2 regions of the Paenibacillus sp. FSL R5-0345 genome follow, and region 2 is predicted to be linked to the other one. Evidence: riboswitches for the same ligand, from Rfam matches in the RefSeq annotation. Region 2 holds a riboswitch; the other holds the start of a gene.
The links. A riboswitch is a leader RNA that binds a small molecule or an ion and turns the genes downstream of it on or off. The one in region 2 is predicted to bind cyclic di-GMP.
Positions count from the first base shown of each region.

Region 1: another riboswitch for cyclic di-GMP. It lies ahead of R50345_RS04505 (glycosyl hydrolase); the one in region 2 lies ahead of R50345_RS20415 (thiamine pyrophosphate-binding protein).

Region 1 covers NZ_CP009281.1:1,021,768-1,030,679, forward strand. The annotation lists gene R50345_RS04475 (glycosyltransferase family 2 protein) at 1-517, shown strand, start outside; gene R50345_RS04480 (glycosyltransferase family 4 protein) at 504-1,691, shown strand; gene R50345_RS04485 (glycosyltransferase family 4 protein) at 1,691-2,830, shown strand; gene R50345_RS04490 (glycosyltransferase) at 2,892-3,992, shown strand; gene R50345_RS04495 (UDP-glucose dehydrogenase family protein) at 3,997-5,337, shown strand; gene R50345_RS31805 (hypothetical protein) at 5,365-5,553, shown strand; gene R50345_RS04500 (sugar phosphate nucleotidyltransferase) at 6,018-7,391, shown strand; cyclic di-GMP riboswitch class I at 7,528-7,607, shown strand; gene R50345_RS04505 (glycosyl hydrolase) at 7,620-8,912, shown strand, end outside.
Region 2 covers NZ_CP009281.1:4,581,117-4,590,028, reverse strand. The annotation lists gene glpK (glycerol kinase GlpK) at 1-1,237, shown strand, start outside; gene R50345_RS20425 (helix-hairpin-helix domain-containing protein) at 1,252-1,500, shown strand; gene R50345_RS20420 (carboxymuconolactone decarboxylase family protein) at 1,623-1,991, opposite strand; gene R50345_RS20415 (thiamine pyrophosphate-binding protein) at 2,002-3,645, opposite strand; cyclic di-GMP riboswitch class I at 3,764-3,859, opposite strand; gene R50345_RS20410 (methyl-accepting chemotaxis protein) at 4,050-5,300, opposite strand; gene R50345_RS20405 (helix-turn-helix transcriptional regulator) at 5,423-6,379, opposite strand; gene R50345_RS20400 (SDR family NAD(P)-dependent oxidoreductase) at 6,552-7,385, shown strand; gene serA (phosphoglycerate dehydrogenase) at 7,458-8,912, opposite strand, start outside.

The DNA of each region.
Region 1 (8,912 bases), 3.2 Mb from region 2:
CGATCAATCGGTTGCCTATTCTATCTATCGGATCGGCGACTTTATGGGCAGATGGCTGGATCGTGGCGAATATCTAGTGCGCCTTTACAACCGTAAAGCTTATGGCATTCGAAACAGCTTGGTGCACGAAATGCCCGAGGTTTCTGAAGAGCGAACTATACGTTTGACAGGAACGCTCTGGCATTATGGGTACCGCAGTATTAACGATCATGTGGCACGCTTCAATAAGTACACTGACTTGGAAGCTGAAAGTGCGTATGCCAAGGGCAAACGATTTCGGGTCAGTCATCTGCTGGTAAGACCGCCAGCCCGGTTCCTGCAAAAGTATTTCTTACACGGGTTGTTCAAGAAGGGAATGTCAGGTTTCGGTGTATCCGTATTCTGGGTCATGTATGAATTCATGGTCGGCTTCAAGCTTTACGAATTAATTAGATCGGGAAAGCTGACTCAGCACAATGCGAAGAAGAGTCAGATTGAGAAGGAGAATAAAGGAGAGAGAAGCTATGCCGTACAGTGACGGATTGAACATTATGACGACTGGTCTTAGCTGGCCGTCGCTACAGCCGGGTGGGCTTAACACGTATTTCAAATCCGTTTGCGAGCAACTCTCCTCACGTAATCGGGTGCATGCGTTGATTTGCAGTCAAGAAACGCCTGCTACACCCGAGGAATTGATTATTCACAATGCCGGAGATCCAAAGGATGGGATCTGGAAACGTAAGGATGCTTTCCAGCGTAAAGCGGCTGATCTGATGGGAGAGGGCAGTGGTCGTATAGATATTTTATACACTCACTTCGCTCCTTACGGTATTGGTCCAGCGCTGGAAGCAAAAAAACGTGGGATTCCTGTAGTGATGACTTTTCATGGTCCTTGGAATGAAGAAATGAAAATTGAAGGCCAAGGCATTAAGCACCGGGTCAAGACAACTATCGCCAAATCCATTGAACATAGAGCTTATAAGCTAGCGGATAAGTTCATCGTGCTTAGTGAGACGTTCCGCGATATTCTCCATAAGCTGTACGGAGTGCCTCTACACAAAATTATAGTGATACCAGGAGCAGCTAATGTGGAACGTTTTATTCCCGCTACGAATCGATTGGCGATTCGCCGAAGCTTAAATTTACCTGAGGGAGCAACAACCGTGCTGACTGTCCGGCGGTTGGTCAATCGGATGGGACTACTCCAGCTGCTTGAAGCTTGGAAGCAAGTTGCGGAGCGTTTCCCGAATGCGATGCTGCTGATTGGTGGCAAAGGGCCGCTGCGGGGGGAACTTGAAGAAAAGATCGCCGACTATGGCTTAAGCAACAAGGTAAGACTGCTAGGCTACATTCCCGATCATGAACTAGCCTCTTATTATCAGGCAGCGGACATGTTCGTGGTTCCCTCACAGGCATTGGAGGGCTTTGGTTTGATTACCGTTGAAGCCTTATCTTCAGGATTGCCAGTGATGGCTACACCGATTGGCGGCAATAAGGAAATCCTGCAAGGCTTCCGGCCGGAATTGCTATTTAAGAGTCCGAGTAGTGACCACATGGCCGAAGGCATGATCCATATGCTTAGCAATCGAAAGCTGCTTCCGAGCCGGGATGAATGTAGAGAACATGTACTGGAGAGATATACCTGGGAGCATGTTACGGATCAAGTAGAATCCGTGTTCCTACAAGCCTTAGGAGAGGAGGTGACCACGTAATGCTTAGAGTGGCCTATATAGATCACACTGCTAAATGGAGTGGTGGAGAAGTTGCCCTATTTAACATCCTTACCCATATTGGAGAACAGATTGATCCACTTGTAATCCTGGCCGAGGATGGTGCGCTGGCTGAACGGCTACGTGAAAAGGGAATGGATGTCCGTATTATTCCGCTAGATGAGAGCATCAGAAGTCGTGGTAGAAATGCAGTCAACTTGGGAGCACCTGCTGCAGCCTTCAAGCTGTTGGCTTACGGTCGTAAGCTTGCTCCGCTCTTAAAAGCGGAGAAGGTAGATTGCGTGCACACCAATTCTCTGAAATCTGCATTATACGGAGCCATCGCTGCTAAAATAGCGGGCGTTCCATTGATTTGGCACATCCGAGACCATATTGGAGCTCCTTATTTAAAGCCTGTTGTTGCTAAAGGAATTCGTTTACTGTCGCGCCTGCTCCCAAATGGAGTCATCGCGAATTCACATTCTACGCTGAATGCTTTGGAGCTGCCGCGTTCGAAGAAAACGCTGGTCGTATACTCCGCATTCGCTAAAGCGATTGGTAATGGGATCGGCATGCGGGATCAGAAGGAATTTAACGTATTGCTAGTTGGTCGATTGGCGCATTGGAAGGGCCAGCATATTGTGCTGGAAGCCGCAAAAAGCTTTAAGAACGAACCTCGCGTGAAGTTCTGGCTGGCCGGAGACGCTCTCTTTGGAGAAGAGGCTTATAAGCAGGAGTTGCTTCAAAAGATAAAAAACGACGAGCTTACTAATGTAAGCATGCTAGGGCATGTGGATGATATTCAAGGCCTTATGAATACCGCTGATTTACTGATTCATACTTCGGTAACTCCTGAGCCTTTTGGCCAAGTGATCGTTGAAGGAATGGCAGCAGGATTACCGGTTGTTGCCTCCAATGAAGGCGGGCCGGTAGAAATTGTAGTTCCAGGTGAGACAGGATTACTGATAGAGCCTGGAGACGCGGCGATACTGGCAGACTCCATTAAATGGATGCTGGATCACCCAGAAGAAAGACGGCGGATGGCGGACAATGGGATGAAACGAGTGAAAGAGCAGTTTGTTATCGAGAATACGGTCAAGGACATCGTTGACTACTATAAAGGTTTGTTGGCGAGCACCTGACAGATGAGATGACACGGTAATTCTGAAGATGATGCTCCATAAAACTTTGAGGATGATTCACATGAAAATTGCGATAGCGCACGATTACTTAATCCAAATGGGCGGCGCGGAAAGAGTGGTGGAAGTCTTTCATCACATGTATCCCGAGGCTCCAATCTACACAACGGTTTTTAACGGAAGCCGCCTTACTGACAATCTCAAAGATGCGGATATACGTGCCTCTTGGCTGCAAAAGATACCGGGGGTAAAGACCAATTTTAAAGGGGTGCTGCCACTTTACCCAATGGCCATCCGTGATTTGGACTTTCGCGGTTTCGATATCGTCCTGAGTTCCAGCAGTGCTTTTATGAAAAGTATTCAAGTTCCTAAACATACGTTTCATCTTTGTTACTGCCATACGCCTATGCGCTTTGCATGGGATTATGACACCTACATGGAACGTCAGTCGAATTCCGGGTTGTTCAAGAAAATGCTTAAGGTATACATGCAGCAGCTCAAATCGTGGGACCAGCGGACTTCTAAAAATGTGAATCAGTTCGTAGCCAATTCTTCAGTAGTGAAGACAAGGATTCAGAACTATTATCACCGGGATGCAGATGTCATATTTCCACCGATTAATACAGCCCGTTTCACAAGCTCTTCTAGCATTGGTGACTATTATTTAATAGTATCTCGACTTGTTTCCTACAAGCGGATTGATTTAGCTGTAGAGGCTTTTAACCGTAACGGTCTTAAGCTGTACATCGTAGGGGATGGACCAGATCGTAAACGTCTCGAAGGCATGGCTAAGGACAATGTATCGTTTTTAGGCCGGCTAGAGGATGAGCAAGTAACCGGAATGATGGCACAGTGTAGAGCATTTATTTTTCCGGGAGAAGAGGACTTTGGAATCACACCGCTGGAAGCGAACGCTGCGGGAAGACCGGTCATTGCTTATCAAGCAGGTGGTGCACTAGATACTATTATTCCTTATGTAAATGGTGTGTTCTTTCAGCATCAAGAAGTGGAGGATCTACTAAAGGCTATTTACGAGGTAGAGTCCTACGCTTGGGATATCGATCAAATTATGGAGCATGCACGTAAATTTGATGAGCAGGCGTTTATGGTTAAGTTCAAGCAGTATGTTGAGCAGGCCTACGTCAATTTTCTAAAAGGAGGATGATTGTATGAAGCTGACAGTAATCGGTACTGGGTATGTGGGTCTTGTATCTGGCGTATGTTTTGCACTGGGCGGACATCATGTCATCTGTGTGGATAAGGACGAGGAAAAGATTAAGAAGCTGAAACGGATGGAATCACCCATCTATGAGCCGGGAATTGAGGAACTGATTGAACTGAATCTTCGTGAGGAACGATTATCCTTTTCTGCGGATCTGCAGGATTCGGTACGTCGTTCAGATATTATCATCCTTGCAGTAGGTACGCCATCGTTGCCTAATGGTGAAGCAGACTTAACCTACATTGAGAATGCAGCTGTTGAAATCGCTAAAGCGATGGAAGGGCACAAAATTATAATGACAAAATCTACAGTTCCCGTAGGAACAAATGAGAAAATCTCCAACATACTTTCTAAATCTACCCATCATTCTTTTGATATCGTGTCTGCTCCCGAGTTTTTACGTGAAGGGTCAGCGATTCGCGATACCCTCCATCCCGATAGAATTGTCATTGGTCTCGATAATCCAGAGCTGGAACCAACTATGCGCGAGCTTCATAAGGGTTTCACAGTAAATGTATTTGTAACAGATATACGCAGTGCTGAAATGATCAAATATGCTTCGAATGCATTTTTGGCCACGAAGATTTCCTTTATTAACGAGATCGCCAATATTTGCGAAAAAGTGGGAGCTGATGTAACCGAAGTAGCACAAGGAATGGGTATGGACCAAAGAATCGGGTCATCCTTCCTGCAGGCTGGCATCGGTTATGGAGGCTCCTGTTTCCCGAAAGACACTAATGCGCTCATTCAAATTGCGGGCAACGTCGATTACGAATTCAAATTATTGAAATCTGTAGTCGAAGTGAACAAAGGACAACGGTTTATGATCATCTCCAAGCTGCATGAATCACTTGGCAGTCTGCGCAGTTCGACGATTGGGATCTGGGGGCTTGCTTTCAAGCCTAACACTGATGATGTCCGCGAAGCTCCCGCCAGAGAGATTGTTGAGGCGCTGGTGGCTGAAGGGGCTACGGTTAAACTGTATGATCCAATCGCAGCTACAAATTTCAGGCAGCAATATGATCATCCGCAGCTTCGTTGGTGCAATCTGCCAGAGGAAGCGGCTGAGGGCAGCGATGCCGTATGCCTGCTTACCGATTGGAGCCTACTCAAGGACATTGATCTGCATCAGCTGGCGAAAAGCATGCGTAATGGGGTGCTGATCGATGGACGCAATGTGTATTCCAAGGAGCAAATCGAGGGTACCGGCCTCGTTTATCATTCTGTCGGCCGCCCGCAGATGGGTGGATTGAGCGGTTATTCTGCTAGTGTGGCTGGAGCGGTTTAATCTATATATATTGAACTTGAGATTTTTGTGTTAAGTGTCAGTCGCAACTGCGGTGAATGTTTGGACTTCCAGCCGCTGTTGTCTGCAGATTTCCTGATTCTAACCGCTAATAGCGGTAGAAATCCGCAGACAAAGGCGGACGCTATCGCTCTTACAGTTCCCAAATTCCCCTCCGTCACTCCATTCCTTTATCTTAAGTTTCTAAGCAATTTATAAAGTTAGGTACTCTGATTGTTTATCGCAGTAGCAGATAACCTTGTTGTAGTAGTACTTGCGTTGGCTGCTGCCTCCATAGGAGCAGAAGCAAATCTTTAGAAAAACGTGCTGCCTTCCGGCTGGTACAGCCCGGTGCAGTACGGTTCAAGCATTTAGAGGAAGTTGGTTAGGTAAAGAACGGAAAGGGAATTTGGAACTGTAGAAACGGAGTGTTCGCCCGAAAGATTTCCGTAGGAAAGCTAGCTTCGAAAGCATATGCTATCCTCGGATTTCTACCGCTGGCGGCGGTTCAAATCAGGAAATCTGAGGATAACAGCGATCGGAAGTCCAAAATCCCTTGGAGTGGTTCATACCTAATAAATTTTTAAAAAATGCATCCGCTCGAACTAAGGCTAAGCGGAAGCTATACGTTTTGATAACAATTTAATTATGCTCATTTCCATATATTAAGGAGGGTTCATTCTATGAAAATGGTACTTCTATCAGGCGGTTCAGGTAAACGGTTATGGCCGTTGTCCAACGACTCACGTTCAAAGCAATTTCTAAAGGTACTTGAAAGCCCTCAAGGTGAACCAGAATCCATGGTACAACGTGTCTGGAGACAGCTGGAGGAAGCGGGAATGGCAGAATCATCTTATCTGGCCACCGGCCGCGGCCAAGTAGAAATGATACAAAGCCAACTGGGAAGTCATGTGCCGATTATCGTTGAACCGGAGCGTCGGGATACTTTTCCGGCTATCGCCTTAACAGCTACCTATCTTTATTCGGTTGCAGGTGTTTCTCCAGCGGAGACGGTAGCGATTTTGCCTGTTGACCCTTATGTAGAAGCATCCTTTTTCGATACCATAGCTATGCTTGAAGGGACTATGCTAGAAAGTGGAGCAAATCTGGCTCTAATGGGTGTTATTCCTGAACACGCCTCAGAGAAATACGGATATATCATTCCTACCACCGAAGAGGCGGGGGAGAACGGTTTTATGAAGGTGAGTCACTTTCAAGAGAAGCCAGACCGCATACAAGCAGAACAGCTTATCGAGCAAAATGCATTGTGGAATTGCGGAGTATTTGCCTTCCGTCTAGGGTACTTGTTAGATATTTTGCAGCGTAAAGGGTTGCCTTTAGGATATGAAGAATTGCAGAAGCAATATAAGCTATTGTCTTCCATCAGCTTTGATTATGAAGTGGTGGAGAAAGAAGAACATATTGTGGTACAGCCGTATGATGGATTCTGGAAGGATCTTGGAACGTGGAATACGCTAACAGAGGAAATGAGCAGCAAGCATGTAGGCAAGGGTTTTGTGACGGCGGATTCTGAGGGGACTTGCTTGATTAATGAGCTGGATATTCCAATTACGGTAATTGGTGCGAAGGATCTGATCATCGCGGCTAGCCCGGATGGGATTCTAGTTACCCATAAAGCCGAGAGTCCACGGATTAAAGAAGTGCTGAAGACCTTTGAACAGAGACCGATGTACGAGGAACGCCGCTGGGGCCATTACAAAGTTATTGATTATGTGAAATATGACGAGGGCAATGAAGTGCTGACTAAACGGATTTTTATATCCGAGGGGAATAATATCAGCTATCAGTTACATCGCAAACGTAGTGAAATTTGGACAATCGTCAGCGGCGAAGCAAGTATTGTGCTGAATGAGAAAAAACATAATGTGAAGGCTGGGGACGTGGTACGTATACCGGAAGGAACGAAGCACGCAATCCTTGCTTTGACGGATGTTGAGTTTATAGAGGTACAGACGGGTTCTGAATTAGTAGAAGAAGATAATATTCGTATTACTTTAGACTGGAATGATATAGAACTACAACAATTCATTTCATAGGTCTAACCTATCTATTTAACCAATTCGGAATTTCTTAAAACAGGTAAATTGACTCAATTATCAAAAAAAGTCATAAAAACACTAAATATATCATTAATTGTCGTCGATACTTACGGTAAGAGAGATTATTTCTCTTAAATTGAAAAGGCAAACCTATCGAAAGGTAGGGACGCAAAGCTATAGGGCCTTCGAAAGAGTGGCAGCCTGGCTACCGAAAGGGAGATTATTTTGAAAGCTTACCGTACGTATCGATTGTTTGGTGCATTTCTGTCACTCGTCCTGTTTCTGACTGCACTTCCGCTTACTGTTGGAATTTCGCCGTCTGTTGTCATAGCTGCTTCAAATTCTGGAACGCCAGTTACCCCAGGAGCCTCACCTGAAGCCGTAAAGCTGCTTAACTATTTTTACTCAATCTCAGGAAAAGGAATCCTTGCTGGCCAACATGACTATTTAGAAAGTCCAGATGAAATTAACAATATGCTGAAGGGAACCAGCGGACAGTATGCAGCTCTTCACGGTTATGAAATGGGTGCGATCAGTGGCCAGTCTGAAGGAACGATGTCCTGGCAGCGTAAAAATGTGGTAAACAGCGCCATCAACTGGAATAAAGCGGGCGGAATCGTAGCTATGACTTTTCATGCTAACCTGCCGGGCACCTCTTATGACTGGGATAATGTTAAAAAAACGCTTAGCCAAAGTGAATTCGATAGTTACGTTACACCGGGTACCAAGCAATATAACAGTCTGATTGCTGAACTTGATAAGGTGGCAGTATCTCTAAAAAGCTTGCGAGATGCGAACGTCCCGGTACTTTGGAGACCCTATCATGAAATGAACGGGAACTGGTTCTGGTGGGGGAAGAAAAATAACTTTTCTAAACTTTGGAATATTATGTATGACCGTTTTGTTAACGTTCATAAATTAAATAATTTGTTATGGGTATGGAGTCCGAATGCTCCCAATGTTTGGTCAGATCCGTATGCGTTAACTTATCCAGGAGCTGATAAAGTAGATATCCTGGCAGCAGACATATACGAAAATGATTACCAGCAAAAATACTATGATAGCTTGTTGAGTCTAGCCGCGGGCAAACCGATTGCGATCGGGGAAAATGGTGAAATGCCTAATCTGGAGAAGCTTCAACAATCACAAAGTAAATGGACTTATATGATGAGCTGGGGAAAAATGCTTTATGAGAATAACAGTGCAGATACAATCAAAACTTTTATGAATAGCAGCTATACCCTGACTAGAGATAAATTAAATAATAGCTTGGTACCCACACCTAGCGCCGCACCGGCACCTCCCGAAGAAGAGGGAGAGGCAGCAATTCCTCTCGCGAAGGGGCTTGCAGGAGAGTATTACAACAACATGCAGCTATCGGGAGCAGCAGCTCTTATTAGAACCGATGCAATAATTGATTTCAATTGGCGGCAAGGATCGCCGGATGCCGCCCTTGGGATTGATCGTTTCTCCATACGTTGGAGCGGTAAAGTTAAGCCCTTATATGATGAACAATAT
Region 2 (8,912 bases):
TAGAGCAACAGGTAAGCCGATTTATCCTGCGATTGTATGGCAGGACAGACGTACTGCAGAGCTATGTGAAGAGATCAAGAGTAAGGGGTTAGAGGGACTTATTGCTAGCAAGACGGGACTCGTTGTGGATGCTTATTTTTCTGCAACCAAATTCTCCTGGATTCTTGATCATGTGGAAGGCGCCCGAGAGCGTGCGAATAATGGCGAGTTATTGGCTGGGACGGTGGACAGTTGGTTAATCTGGAAGCTTACTGGCGGAGCTATACATGCCACTGACGTAACTAACGCATCACGTACGATGCTATATAATCTCCATAAACGCTGCTGGGATGAAGAGCTAATGGATGAGCTTCGAGTACCACACTCCATCCTGCCAGAAGTGAGAATGTCCGGTAGTGAATTTGGTGCAGCAGATGCACAGTGGTTCGGTGCAGAAATCCCTATTCACTCTGTATTGGGAGATCAACAGGCTGCTTTGTTTGGGCATACTTGTCTTGAACCCGGCAGTGCCAAAAACACCTATGGAACTGGATGCTTTATTCTGATGAATACAGGCACGGAAGCCGTTGTCTCCAGTCATGGTCTGTTGACCACTGTGGCCTGGGGAATGGGAGAGGAACTCTATTATGCGCTCGAGGGCAGTGTATTTGTAGCCGGAGCGGCTGTACAATGGCTTCAGGAGGGGCTGGGACTCATAACGGAGCCGGCAGGCTCAGAAGACAAAGCACGGGAAGTTGAGGACAGTGAAGGGGTTGTCGTCGTACCAGCTTTCACTGGACTCGGTGCACCTTATTGGGATATGTACGCACGTGGAGCCGTATTCGGTCTAACTAGAGGCACAACCTCGGGACATTTGGTACGGGCAACGTTAGAGTCATTAGCATTTCAGTCTAGAGACGTAATAGGGGCTATGGAAAAAGATGCGGGCATGCCATTAACCGGCCTTCGTGTAGATGGTGGAGCTGTTCGTAATGATTTGCTGATGCAGTTCCAGTCTGATATCCTCGGTAGTGAAGTTACTCGAACTACATATGCGGAGACGACTGCGCTGGGAGCAGCGCTTTTGGCTGGATTAACCTCTGGGGTCTGGACAAGAGAACAGCTGGAAAGCTTCAATAAAGCGGAGAGGGTCTTTTCACCTGTAATGGGTATGGATGAGCGTGAACATCGTTACAGCGCCTGGAAAGACGCTGTAGCGCGTACCATGGGCTGGGAGAAACATGAAGGATATCAGTGATCAGGGAGATGCATATGTCTAAGAACAGAAATATAGAAACTGATCCTGCAGGAATGCTTGGCGGATCAGAATCAGATCTTCCGACTGGATTGGCCAAGCCTGCGCTTCGAGCACTCCATGGTGCTGGGTATACAGAGATTCACCAAATCAGTAAGCTCACTGAGTCAGAGCTTCTGCAGTTACACGGGATGGGACCTAAGGCACTTAATCAATTACGGCGTGCGCTCACGGAGAAAGGTTTGTCCTTTGCCAGTGAGTCCTAAAGTCCCCATCACAGATTAACACAAAAAGCGGCAAGCTAAGGATTATCCTTGGCCTGCCGCTTTTTGTGTTGCAATATTTAATATTCAATAACAAATGCTACATTTTGCCATCCGGCATATAGTTACTTTATTTCTTCAATCGTTTCGAGAAGGATATTAAAAGCGGTAATGATTCTAGGTGCCCCTATTGCGGGTACTAAGTGTAATAGAATCCCTTTGAGTTGTTCTACAGTAACTCCCACACGAAGAGCCATGACATAATGAACACCCAATTGATCAAACTGACCCATCGAAATCAGGGCAGAGATAACTGCGATTTCCTTCCAGTCAGCTTCGATTGTGTTGCGTTGAAAAATATCGCCGTAGGCATTTCCCATAATAAATTCAGCCAAATCAGGGAAATGTTCTTTAATCGGAGCCAGTGCCTTAGCTCCGTAGTCTCCTGAGAGATTCGTGAAGTGGTTAAGACCACTGTTTACATTGTCTTTCATAAGTGACCTCCTAATTTAGGTTCAAAGTACGATGAGCAGTCGGAGGGACCTCATCACGGTCTGTTAGCAGTTCAATGACGGCAACACGGTTGATGGCAACAGCGTCCTTGATAGCTGTTTCGAACTCCTCAGCTGTCTCACATTTGTAACCCGTAGCACCAAATGATTCTGCGAATTTCACAGCGTCCATAGGGACTTCGTAGATCGTTCCGTCAATACGTCCTGTAGTTTTTTCCATACCTTTTAGAGCCATATCTAGCTGTTTATTATTCACAACAATGAATATGACAGGAATATCCTTGCAGACAGCAGCGTTAATCTCTGCGCCTAGCATCATAAAGCAGCCGTCTCCTGTAATGCAGAAGATCGTTTCTTCTGGTGCAGCAACCTTTGCGCCAATTGCCATCCCGATGGAATTACCCATACAAGCAAAGTAAGCATCGAATACAAAACTGCCAGGTTTCTTAACCTTGTACCATTTCGCAGCATGGAAACCGTGACTTCCATCATCAACAAAGACTGTGCTGTTATAAGGAATCAAATCACTCATCGTACTCAAGACCGATGCAAGTGAAAGGTTTGGTAAAATCGGAGGCTCTTCGGTATAATCGGAATTTGTCGGTGCTTCGCGTTTTGTGATGTTGTTCGTGTCAATATTATTGAGATAGCAAACTAGATTGTCACGTAGATCTCCAGTCACTGGAATCGTTTTAGAGAACAATATTTTTCCGACAAAAGTCGGATCGCTATCAAACTGAATTAATGTTGCAGGATGATTTTCCTTTTTAAGATTACAAATAGTCATATCGCTTAAACGTGACCCGAGAACGATAAATAGATCACTTTGATTCAGCAAGTCATCCCCATGGGTACAACCGCCTACTCCAATTGGACCGTGATAGAGTGGATGATCCCAAGCTATAGCTCCTTTACCACCTGGAGATGTAACTACAGGAATATTAAATGTTTCTGCTAATTGAATTAGCTCACTATGTGCTCCTGAGCGGTTAACGCCTTTACCCGCGATAATTATTGGATTCTTTGAGTTATTTATAGCATCAAGTACACGGTCGATATTAGCATGGCTGACCAGTGATTCGCGTTCAGGGATTACAATATTACATTCCTCTAGCAATTCCGTTTGTACATCAAAGGGAATACAAAGGTGAACGGGACCACGATTACCGCTCAAAGCAATGGATATGGCATGATTAAAGATTGTGCTAAAGTGATCTCCACGTTCAATAAGCTTGCTATATAAGGTGGCAGGTCTAAACATATCAGCTAAATCAGCTAGAAAAGAGGTAGAGTCCTGACATTGGGGAATTCCAAGCTCTTTAATAGATTGATGGCCAGTAATAAATAGGACAGGTAGGTTGTTGGCCTTAGCATGTGCTGCTGCAGTTAGTAGGTTTGTTCCACCAGGACCGGAAGTGCCAAAAGCTACGCCTATTTTTCCAGTTTTCAGCGCATACCCAGCTGCTTCGAAGCCGGAACTGCTTTCATGTCTTCCAGGAATAAATTCAATACCGTAATCTACCATTTTAAGAACGATAGGACAAATGGATTTACCGATGATACCAAAGGAATGGGTAACACCAAGGTTCCGTAGTGCTTCCGACATGTAATCTGCGACTGTCTTCAAAAAATACACCTCACAAGTTGATTGTTATTTTAAAACCAAACACTAGAAAACCTGTGCTCTAAAATAGGGCACAGGTTGGTAGCATAAATCGCCATAGAGACTGAACAAAAGTCCAGTCGTCTTGGTTTTCAGCAACCTGGCAGTCATGGCCTCAGATTAAAAATGAGGCTGTAGATCCATGGTTTTGCGTCATCCTCTTTCGAAGATTTTGCCAATATTAATTTAGAAATTTATAAGAAGAATTTTCCTTTACAATATATTCCTAGACACTCTTTGTCAATATATTATCGCAAATTAACTCGAATTTTGACGAAAGTCTTGTCGAACCTATGAAATAATAGATATAAAAAAACTGCTCCTAAGTCTAAGCTTAGGAGCAGTTTTTGAATTTGTTTATATGATTTGGACGTCACTTAAAACTTGAAAATATGGATCGTCTTCTGTAGATTAAATACAGCCTGAGTCATTTTCTCAGTTTCTTCTGCAACGGACTGCAGGGCATTAATTTGTTCATTCATAGCGGCTGATACTTCTTCGGTGCCGGCAGCGGTTTGCTGCGTGATCGCAGAGATATTCTCGATTGCACTTGAGATTTTCAATGCACTTTCCAACATAAGATCACTTTCGGCAGAGAAGGAGGAGATCTGCTCGGTAATATACTGTACACTTTGCACGATTTGAGCAAAGATATGAGCAGATTGAGTGATCATCTCATTCTGTACCTGTACGACTTCTTCGTTGATAGCGATATTATCAATCGCTTGTTTAATATCAGTTTCGATGCTCCGAACCAAGCCAAAGACTTCCTTCGTAGAAGCCGTTGATTCTTCAGCGAGCTTGCGAACCTCCTGTGCGACTACAGCAAATCCTCGACCATGTTCTCCTGCACGCGCTGCTTCGATGGAAGCATTTAGTGATAACAGGTTGGTCTGTTCAGCGATCTCAGTAATGGTCTTTGTGATCATCGTAATTCCGCGAGCATTTTGAGAAAGGGCTTCGATAGTGTCAGCTACTTTTTGAGTAGCCTGGATGTTTTTACGCATGCCTTCAGCTTGCGTATCAACGGATTGGCGTCCTTGTTCAACTAGCTCTAATGTATGTATTGAACGTCTGTTCATTTCTTTTGTTGAGTTCGTATAATTGGATACTTTATTCTCAATATCTTTAATGGATTCTGTCATTTCAGCGATATCCGTAGATATTTCATTTGCACCAAGAGCTAGCTCGTTAGACGAAGAGGCTACCTGTGCCATGACAATTTTCAAATTCTGATTCTTATCTTCGATTCCACGGCTTGCATCCATAACTTGACGAGTGATTTGTGATGCTTCTGTCAAAATCTTCTTGAGCTTGTCAATCATAGTATTAAAGGAACGGCTTACGTCCCCCATAGACCCGTTCTCGTCGGCTCTACTAGTAAAATCCCCTTTTGAAATACTATGAGATACATTCGCGATGTCATCAAAAGAAGATGTAAGCGTTCTCTCGATAAAGCGGGCCACTGGGAAGGTTAGAGCAGCAAGAACGACGATTAGAACAATACCCAAAATAATGTTGCCTAAGATCATAAAAGTAACTAAAACAGGAATGGCAAATAGTGCGGCAACGAGGTAACATCCGGCAACAATTCTTTGTTTTAACGGAAGTTTATGCATCCAGTTCATTGGTATAATGTCCTCCTTATTAATATTATGTATTGGTGTTATTATATGGGATTTAAAGGTGATTGGTCTATAGTAAGAACTGACATAAATCTTCTTTTCGGAGTAGTTCTTTAGATTTCGTGTCAAAAATCCTCATAAATAGCGGAAATTTTTGCGATAGCAGACTTTACCATCTCTAAAAGTTCTTGCGGTGAAAGTACAATAACCGAGGGACTAAAAGAAAGGATTATCCGGCAGGCCGACTCGATCGTATTAAATCCGGCTTCTACGTTCACCCACTCTGCATTGCTAGATGGCTCTATCATATGGATAGAAACGAATCTTTCACGTTGCAATTCTTTTAAGACAGATGTTCTAACCCTTAATTTTACCGGATATTTTGGCAGTGCTGCTTTGAAGGCTGTAGTGGACTCTTCCCAATAATGTTTTAAATCAAATTCATCAGGCCTGTTAAACCGCTCATTGGTCTCTTCTACGTTTATCAATCTGGACACACGAAAGGTTCGCAGTTCATCCCCTATATTGGCTACGACATACCAAACTCCTCGTTTTGCAACTAACCCAAGAGGTTCAATCATCCGGACTTTTGTCTCGTCGTTCCGGAGATAAGTGATTTTTACTTTACGGTCTTCCCAAAGAGCTCTCTGAAGTACAGAAAGGAACGGATAAGTCTCATCCGAAGGATGCCAACTGGCACCGTCAATATGGATCCGCTGGCTTAGATAATTTGCTGGGTTACTAGTTCGATGAGAGGAAGCAGCCTCCAGTTTGAGAACAGCGGAAGAGAAGTCGTCCTGTATCCCCAGATCTTTCATGATAGATGAGTCAGTGGACAGAAGCAGTGAACCAATCTCTTGTGGCTTCATACCTGTTAAGGAGGTTCGGTACCCTTCTGTAAGCATCCAACCTCCTTCACGCCCTCGTTCAGCTACAATCGGGATGCCTGAAGCACTCAATGCTTCCATATCTCTAAACACCGTTCGTTCTGACACTTCGAGTGTTTGGGCCAGCTCGCGAGAAGTCATTTTTCCACGTTTTTGCAATAGAAGCAATATAGATAACAAACGGTCGGCTCGCATTTATTATTTACTCCTTCTCGAATTAAATATTGGACGTGCTCCATTCAACCATTCTAAATTTTGATTATATTATATATGTCAGTGGATGTCATATATTAAGGCTATACTTATAAAACGTAGGGAATGATCACAGAATACTGAAATTGAAAACATACTGAAAGGGTTGAGGGGAATGACATTGAAAGGAAAAGTGGCACTGGTTACGGGGAGCAGTAGAGGCGCTGGTAGAGGGATCGCTTTAGAATTAGCAAGAAGAGGTGCTTTTGTCTATATTACAGGGAGAACCATAGATGTATCTGCCACTGAACCAATTAAGGGGAGCATAAATAGCGTACTTAGAGAGATAAAAGAGAGTGGAGGATCTGGTGCGGTAATCCAATGTGACCATACGAAGGATCAGGAAACAGAAGCAGTGATCCGTCAGATCGCTGAAGAGCAGGGGCGGCTCGATATTTTAGTGAATAACGTATGGGGAGGCAATGATCTAGCTATCGAGCAGAAGCCTTTTTGGGAGCTATCTACAGCTCATTGGGAGAATATGTTTAATGCAGGGGTGAGAGCACAGTTGATCACGAATTATTACGCAATTCCCCTCATGCGGAAGGCAAATACTGGCGGTCTAATTATTCATACAACCTTTTGGGATCATTATAAATATCTGGGCAACTTTTATTATGATCTTTCTAAAAATTCACTTTTACGTATGGCCTTCGGACTATCGAAGGAGTTAAAGGATGACAGTATTGCAGTTATTCCACTTTCACCCGGATGGATGAGAACAGAAGCAGTTTTAGAAGCCATGAACACAGATGAGGAACATTGGCAAGAGGTCGAGGAGCTGAAAATGAGTGAATCGACGACATATATTGGTCGAGCTGTGGCTGCACTGGCCGCTGATCCGGAAGTAATGTCCATGTCCGGTGAGCCGCAGCTGGTTGGAAAGCTAGCTGAAAAGTATGGATTTACCGATACCGATGGAAGGTCCATCCCTGCATTCATAATATAGGAAGAAAAAGGTTCGTTAAATCAAAAAAAGGCCACTCCAGTACATACTGGAATGACCTTTTTATGTTATAGATTAAAGTAGGATGATTTCTTCAGCAGTGTTAATCTCTGGTAAACCAGCAAGTTTCACTAGGACATCCTTAGGAACGGCTTTGTCAACGGTCAGCAACATGATTGCAGCGCCCCCAATAATTTTACGTCCCACTTGCATGGATGCGATATTAACATCGTTCTCACCAAGCAATGTACCCACAAGTCCGATAATTCCTACTTTGTCGTTATGAGATACGAAGATTTGATGACCTTCAGGAGCAATATCAACCGGGAACTTATTTACTTGAACAATCCGTTCTCCATAACCTTGCAACAATGTGCCGGCAACAAGATACTCTTGGTCATGATCAGCTTTTAGAGTAACGGTAATTAGATTGGTAAAGCCCTTAGTTTTGGAAGCTTTAGTTATTACTACGTTCACGTCGCGTGTTTTCGCCAAATGCATCGAGTTTACGATATTAACGTCCTCTGCAAAGTGACGGGAGAGCACACCTTTTACGATGTAACGGGTTAGGGGTTGGGTATCTACATCTGAAAGATCCCCAGCGTATTCAACATGGATCTCACGGATAGCAGCAGCTGCGATTTGGGTAACAAAGCTGCCCAATTTTTCTCCAAGCGTGAAGTAAGGTTGAAGCTTGTTCATTACACTTGGAGCCACCGGAGGAATATTGACAGCGTTAATGAACGGTTCATTACGCAGAATATGCAATACTTGCTCCGAAACATCGATCGCCACATTTTCCTGAGCTTCAATTGTAGAAGCGCCCAAGTGAGGAGTCACGATGATTTTTGGATGCGACAAGAAGGGGTGATCTGCTTGAGGCGGCTCTTTTTCGAATACATCAAATGCAGCGCCTGCGACAATACCGCTATCAATTGCCTCTACTAACGCCATTTCATCAATAACACCACCACGGGCACAGTTGATGATACGCATTCCTTTTTTCATCACTTCGAATTGTGGGCGAGAAATCATATGGCGTGTTTCCGGAGTTAGTGGAGTGTGCACAGTAATGAAGTCTGCTCCGCGTACAACATCGTCTACGGAAGCTAATTTAACTTCCATCTTTTCAGCACGTTCAGCGGTTAGGAAAGGATCAAAAGCAAGAATTTCCATACCAAAAGCTTTGGCACGTTTAGCCACTTCGCTACCGATTCTGCCCATTCCGAGTACACCCAAGGTTTTTCCGCGAAGTTCTACACCTACGAAGGTTTTTCTATCCCAGGTTCCACCAATTGTTTTTGCATAAGCTTGTGGAATGTGACGGGCCAGAGCCATCATCATTGCGAAAGCATGCTCACAAGTCGTAATTGTATTTCCATCCGGAGCATTGATTACAACAATACCACGCTTTGTTGCAGCATCCAGTTTGATATTATCTACACCAACACCTGCACGACCAATTACTTTTAGATTTTTTCCTGCTTCGATGATTTTGTCTGTTACGGTAGTTTGACTGCGGACAAGTAA